DNA from 2 places in the Carboxydocella sp. JDF658 genome. Region 2 is predicted to be linked to the other one. Evidence: riboswitches for the same ligand, from Rfam matches in the RefSeq annotation. Region 2 holds a riboswitch; the other holds the start of a gene.

Region 1 (3,460 bases), on a different contig from region 2:
GTTCCAGAATCGTGATATTGCGGGCTTTCTTGTCTTCGGCACCGGCTTTAATCAAATCCAGTAACTTTCTGGTCTCTTGCTCAGACACTTATTTTACCTCCCTTGCCTTAAGTCTTAGTAACTGGGCATTGCGGGCCCTAACCGCCAGCGGATGGATGTATTGCTGGCGCTCCACCAAATAGCGGAGAGTATGATCCAGCCCGGCCAGATAGGCCCCTTCCAGATCCCGGCCTGCCAGCAGTCTCAATTCTTCCACTCCGGGGTAATCCCGTCCCGGTTCGATCATATCGGCCACAAACAACAGCTTGTCCAGAGCTGTCGCCTCCGGATGGCCCAGGGTATGACGGGCAATAGCCTGCAAAACTTGCTTGTCCCTGACCCCCTGTTCAGCCGCCAGCTGCGCTCCCACCGGCCCATGTAAAAGCATGGGTACAGCCAGCCAGTCGGCATCCAGTTCCAGCCCCTGCTGCCGGGCCAGTTCCAGCAGCCGCTCCGGAGGATAATCGCGGGCGACATCATGCCAGAGGGCCGCCTGTTCCGCCTTTTCCGGCTCCAGTCCGTGGGTAAGGGCCAAACGGCGGGCCTGCCGCCGCACCCCTTCAATATGCTGCCAGCGTTCTCCTTTTACTTGTTGTTGGATAAAGATAACTGCTTCCATCCCGGTTAACCCCTGTTGACAGTTTTCTCCGCCCATTATAGCATAAACAGGCAAAATTGGCGAGTGCCTTGCATTTTCTCCCATTTTTCTTTATACTGACACTAAAAAAGGAGATGAGGGGGAGACGATGGTGGTACAAACCCTGCAAAATCCAGTTCATCAACGGATTCAGGAATTTCTGGATCAATTCCAGCTGGGAATAAAGGTAATCGAGTTTGAGGTCAGTACCGAAACCAGTGAGCTGGCTGCCAGGGCGCTAGGGGTGACACCGGCCCAAATCGCTAAAAGCCTGGTATTCCTGGCTGATGACCAACCCCTGCTGGTAGTAACCTGTGGCGACCTGAGGGTGGATACCAAAAAATTAAAGGCCCTGACCGGAGCCCGCAAAATCCGTTTTGCCAACCCCGAACAGGCCCTGCACTATACCGGCCATCCCGCTGGCGGAGTTTGTCCCTTTGCTCTCTCCCAGCCCCTGCCGGTATATCTGGATATCAGTATGCAGAGATTTCCGCTGGTCTATGCTGCTGCCGGTACTCCCAATTCAGCTGTGCCAGTAACCCTGGAGCAATTGCAGGTTATTACCGGTGGTCAAGTGGTGGATGTATGTTAAAATATTCTTTATCCAGTATTGACATTTTTAGTTTAATTGTAATAAATTATATAGTAGAATAAATTTGTGTTACACAATAAAATGCAAAACAGTCGATAAAGGCAAACCCATCGAAAGGTGGGGGCGCAAAGCCATGGGTCTAAGGCCCCTCCAGGGGCTATGATTGCCAGGTTGCCGAAGCTGGAAAGCAGCGAGCATATAGACGCTCTGCCTTTCCATGGGCTTTCCTGGAAAGGCTTTTTCTATTTTTAAGGGGGTATCTTTTCATGGAACTGGAATGCAAATGTGGTTATCTCCACGTCTCTATGCAGACACTGATCATCAAAAGAGAACCAATTACCGGCAAACGCCGCATCATTTGTTCTTATTGCGGCAAACAAATTCCTATCCGTACTGTTGAACCCAAAACGTTTAAGAATCTAGTCCGGAAAAATGGTACCGCTGGCTATAATGCTAATCTGCTATTTCATGGATAATAAAATAGGGAAGGGGATACAATTTCAATGGATATCAAGTACATCAGCCTGTTCGCTGCCAAATACTCGGAAATACCAACCAAAGAAGTCATGATTGCAGCGATCAACACAATCATCCAGGCTGTTGAAGCAAAAGACAGTTATACAAAACATCACTCCCAGAAAGTAGCAGAGTATGCCAGAATCATTGCCCTGGAAATGGATCTTCCACAAGAACAGGTGGAACAAATCTATCTGGCCGCACTATTCCATGATATCGGCAAAATCGGAGTACCCGACCAAATATTAAGAAAACCAGATAAATTAACAGAAGAAGAAATGACCCTGCTTAAACAGCATCCTTTAATAGCATGTCGTATTCTGGAAGGATTTGAAAGTTTCCGGGAACTATTGCCTGCCATTGCTCAGCACCATGAATACTGGAATGGAAGCGGTTACCCCTATGGCCTGGTTGGTGAAACCATTGATTTAGGCGCCAGGATATTAGCAGTGGCAGATGCTTTTGATGCAATGACCAGTGACAGAGTATACCGTCCAGGAATGTCCCAGGAACAGGCAATCGGGATATTAATTCAAGAAGCAGGTAAACAATGGGACCCGCAGGTAGTAAATTGCTTCGTTAATTGGTGGGAGAAAACTTTTAACCCTGAAGGACACCATGATTGGCAGTATAAACATATAGTAGCACTTTATAAAAATTTTTTGGAGGATGTCACAAACGGAAAGGTAAAGTTAATCAGCGATGAAGAAATTAAACACCACGAACTCGATTACACCTATTTCACGAAAGTTTTTATTCAAAGCGTTTTTGATATATCTCAGGCCAGACAAATGTTTAGCAACTGGCTGACAAAAATTTTAGTACCACCGCATAAGCAAAGGATCTATTCCGTGGTTTTTTCTGAGTTAATCACAAATGTTGTAAAGCATGCTGGCCGGGGCCATGTACAATGGGGGTTAGATAATAGCTATAACATCATTATTACCATTAGAGACGAGGGAAAAGGGTTTGTGCTGGAAAAATTGCCACAATCCATCCTAATTAATGGTTTTTCCACCCGGAACTCCCTGGGAAGAGGTCTGCCGCTGGTTTTTAATCAATGTGAACAATTGCTTATCTCCTATACTGGAAAGGGTACCTTTATTTCAGTAAAACTGGCCTGTGAAAAGATTGCTGAAAAAGAATTTTAAAAGAAGACTGCCGACGTAAAGGTCGACAGTCTTCTTTTACTTACTGTAATTCCCTGGGTTTGGCCTCATTTACAGTGATTGTACGTCCCTGTAGCTCGGCCCCGTTCATCGCCTGAATCATGCGATCGTCATCGGCATCGTTGACTTCCACAAAACCGAAACCGCGACTGCGCCCGGTTTCCCGGTCAGTAATAATCCTGGCCCCCAGCACTTCCCCATGCTGGGAAAAGGCCCGGATTAAGTCATCCTGTTTAATGGCCCAGGGCAAATTGCCTACATACAATGTTGTCACCATGGTAACCCACCTCTCCAAAAATAAGTCTGCCTTTCAGGCAAGTTTAGTATTTGAATGGTGGGCGCAAAGTATGTGAGCAAATTAAAACCGGTACAGGTTATTATTAACAATAAATTTTTCTACCTCGGGATGAACCAGATACTTGATGCTTTTCCCCCGGGCCACCCGGGCCCGTATGTCCGAGGAGGAAATAGCCAGAGAGGGCACTGTAAAGGGCCGGATTCGCTGTC
Region 2 (3,460 bases):
GTGGTCGTTCCGGGAACTCCCTGCGGAATAGTACTGCTGCCCTTCTGGTTTTCTTCCTGAATCTGCTCTGACCGCGTTACTTTATCTCCCCAGTCCTCTTTGTTGATTTCAACCCGGTCAAAGTCCAGTTCAGCAGTCACTCTAACCACTGCCTTACCCTGTCCAAAAACCCGGTCCAGCATAGACTGGGCTGATTTTTCCATATCCTTTTCCAGCTGCTGTTTTAATTCCAGCTGGGATGCTGTTAGCTTCGAACTATTTTTCTCTTCACTGCCCAGATTAATATCATCACTTAAACTCTGCATATTGGAATCAACAATTGTTACATTTTCCGGCTTTAAACCTTTAACACTATTGGCTACCAGACGGATCAGGCCCACTACCTGCTCTTCTTTTAATTTCTGGTAGGGTTTCAGTTTCAGCATTACTGCCGCTCTAGCTTCCTGTTCGTTCTCCAGGGCAAACAAACTGTTCTGCGGCAATACAATATGAACCCGCGCCTGCTCAACCTCATTCATTCGCATGATAGTGCGGGTCAGTTCTCCTTCCAATGCCCGCTGGTATTTGGCCTGACGATCGGTATCTGTCTCCCCGAATTTAGGCTGGTCGAATAATTCAAAACCCACCACGCCACCAGTAGGTACACCATCACTGGCCAGTTTTAAGCGAATAGAAGCTTGCTGGTCAGCGGGTACCAGGATGGTCTTGCCATCCGCTGAAACCTGATATGGCACTTTCATCTCATCCAGTTTGGCTGTGATGGCACCAGCGTCGGCTGCTTCCAGGTTAGTAAAAAGGGGCTGATAATCAGGCTGCCGGTAAAAATACAAAATCGCCCCAATGGCTACAACAACAGTCACTGCCGCCGCCAGGGCCAGTATTTTCTGGGTTTGGTTGGCCTGTTGCCAGAATTGCATCAGTTTTTCCCTGACTTTGGCATATAACTCTTTCATATCCACCTTCCTCACTAACCTTTAACTTTTATACCTGCATGCGCATGATTTCCTGATAGGCCTCAATTACCTTATTGCGTATTTGTACCGTTAATTGCAAAGCCAGATTAGCTTTTTCCCCAATAATCATTACGGTGTGCAAATCAGGGGCCTGACCGGTCAAGAGTTGCATCCTGGCGGCATCGCTCTGTTTTTGCAACTCATCCACTTTGGCCAAATTGGCAGCCAGTATTTCACTAAAACTGGGACCCTCACTGTTAGTAACAGTTTTTGTTTTATCCAACCCCAGGGGTTGAGCCAATCCGCTGCTTTGGATTGCTTCGATTTTCATTCTTTCACCCCTTTTCCGCTAATTAACGGCCAATATCCAGAGCCTTGACCGCCATGGACTTAGCAGCATTCAAGGCGGTAACATTGGCTTCATAAGCTCTCGTAGCTGAAATCATGTCTACCATTTCCGTCACTACATTCACATTCGGCATTGTCACATACCCCTGGTTATCGGCATCCGGATGCTGGGGGTTGTAAACTCTGGGTAAAGGACTCTGGTCTTCTGCAACCTGAACTACCCTAACTCCCTTTCCCGCAGGAACAGGTTTTTGCTGCCCCAGAGCATTCTGTAAAGCCTGGGCAAAGGTAAGCTCATCGGCCCGCTCTGCAAAAACTACCATTTGCCGCCGATAAGGGCCTCCGTTCTGCGTTCTGGTAGTATTAACATTAGCCAGATTGTTGGAAATAACATCTAGCCGCAACCTCTGGGCCGTCAATCCTGAAGCACTGATTTCCAGACTGTCAAACCAGCTCATTAATTAGCGCCTCCCTTCGGAGATCACATATTTCAGCTTGGCAATTTCCGCTCCAATTTGTCTGGATAAAGCTTCATAATAAATGGTGTTTTTCGCCAGTTCAGCCATTTCCAAATCAATATCTACATTGTTACCATCATTTCGGAGAGAAGTATCCTCCTGCCGGACAAGCTGAGGTTGAACAGCCACAATTGGGACAGAACCAATGGGCAAATGTTTAGCATCCGTTCTGACACCTGCAAGGGTAGTCTTTTCTCCCTGTCCTAACGCTGCAGCCAGAACCTCTTCAAAAACCACATCACTGCGTTTAAAACCAGGTGTGCTCACATTAGCAATGTTATTGCTTAAAACCTGATGCCGCAGGCTGGCTGCATCCAGACCCCGTTCTAAAAAATTGATTGTCGAAAGATTGAGAATGCGCTCGATCATCTCGCTATCCCTCCAAAAAATAAACCCGGCAGAGGCCAGGGCAAGAGAACCCTTTGGTAACCCGGCTGCCATACTCATCTGAGCTACAGGCCCGTGGCTTTGCGTCTTGGCCTTTCGACCAAGTTGCCCTGAGCAAAGGACAGGACTTTAGTCCCATATTATTGCTTTTTGTTTAACCATTTTCGTTTTTCTTCTTTTTTTGTCATCTTATGTCGCATTATATATTCGCCGCAGCTGGCGAAATTCCTTTCTCTTATCAATAAAATATCAAGCTTTACCTTAAAAAATATAGTATTTGTTGCTGGAAAGACAAGAAAAAAAACCACCAGTAAGGTGGTTTTTCATCGTTTTCTAAAAATTAGTGTTTTAGCTTTTTTAGTTCTTCCAGCAGCCGATCATTTAATACCCGGATATAAGTGCCTTTCATTCCCAGGGATTTGGACTCAATCACACCTGCGCTTTCAAATTTTCGCAGAGCGTTTACAATTACCGAACGCGTAATACCTACCCGGTCAGCAATTTTGCTGGCCACCAGCAATCCTTCTTCCCCGCCCAGTTCCTCAAAAATATGCTCAACTGCCTCCAGTTCCGAGAAGGACAGGGTAGCCAGAGCGATTTGAACAGCCGCTTTTTTCCTTGCTTCTTCTTCTACTCGCTCGGCTTTAGATCTGAGGATTTCCATTCCAATAACAGTCGCACCATATTCGGCCAGGATTAAATCGGCATTACTGAATTCAGTATTAAATTTAGCCAGGACCAGAGTGCCCAGGCGGTCACCGCCACCCAGTATGGGAACTACCGTTGTACGCTTCCCACTGAATATACAGGTATGCCCGCCTTCAAAAACACAGGTGTTGGCCCGCTGGTGAAAATCAGTACAAGTATCAGAAACTTTAAGCAGAGCCTCATTGTATGCCTCAGGAAACCGCTCTGCCTGTTCCACGATCTGAACCATGGTGTCACATTCGAATTTTTTCATAAACGCATGGCCCAGTACTTTTCCTCTTCTTCCCACAATGTAAACATTGGCATCTACACAATCACACAAAACTTTGGCCATTTCTTCAAAATCTACAGGGTTGCCCGCTGCTTTCTGTAAAAGTCGGTTGATCTTCCTCGTCTTCTCTAAAAGTATTTCCATTTCTTCCATTCCTGCTGTCCCTCCAAAGAATAGTGTTTATAAAATATATCGGCTCAAATCCCGATTTTGCACCACATCAGCCAGCTTTTTTCTGACATATTCGGCATCAATAGTAATATGTTTTTCCTCAG

The links. Region 2 has a riboswitch for cyclic di-GMP ahead of flgB (flagellar basal body rod protein FlgB). Riboswitches for the same ligand answer to the same signal wherever they lie in the genome.
Region 1: another riboswitch for cyclic di-GMP. It lies ahead of JDF658_RS10865 (hypothetical protein); the one in region 2 lies ahead of flgB (flagellar basal body rod protein FlgB).

The regions. Positions count from the first base shown of each region.
Region 1 is NZ_BDLR01000082.1:5,110-8,569, reverse strand. It holds gene rsfS (ribosome silencing factor) at 1-88, opposite strand, end outside; gene yqeK (bis(5'-nucleosyl)-tetraphosphatase (symmetrical) YqeK) at 89-658, opposite strand; gene JDF658_RS10870 (YbaK/EbsC family protein) at 786-1,268, shown strand; cyclic di-GMP riboswitch class I at 1,359-1,447, shown strand; gene JDF658_RS10865 (hypothetical protein) at 1,535-1,744, shown strand; gene JDF658_RS10860 (HD domain-containing phosphohydrolase) at 1,772-2,935, shown strand; gene JDF658_RS10855 (RNA-binding protein) at 2,976-3,230, opposite strand; gene nadD (nicotinate-nucleotide adenylyltransferase) at 3,312-3,460, opposite strand, start outside.
Region 2 is NZ_BDLR01000060.1:46,177-49,636, reverse strand. It holds gene fliF (flagellar basal-body MS-ring/collar protein FliF) at 1-953, opposite strand, end outside; gene fliE (flagellar hook-basal body complex protein FliE) at 982-1,284, opposite strand; gene flgC (flagellar basal body rod protein FlgC) at 1,307-1,759, opposite strand; gene flgB (flagellar basal body rod protein FlgB) at 1,763-2,188, opposite strand; cyclic di-GMP riboswitch class I at 2,241-2,326, opposite strand; gene codY (GTP-sensing pleiotropic transcriptional regulator CodY) at 2,547-3,329, opposite strand; gene hslU (ATP-dependent protease ATPase subunit HslU) at 3,366-3,460, opposite strand, start outside.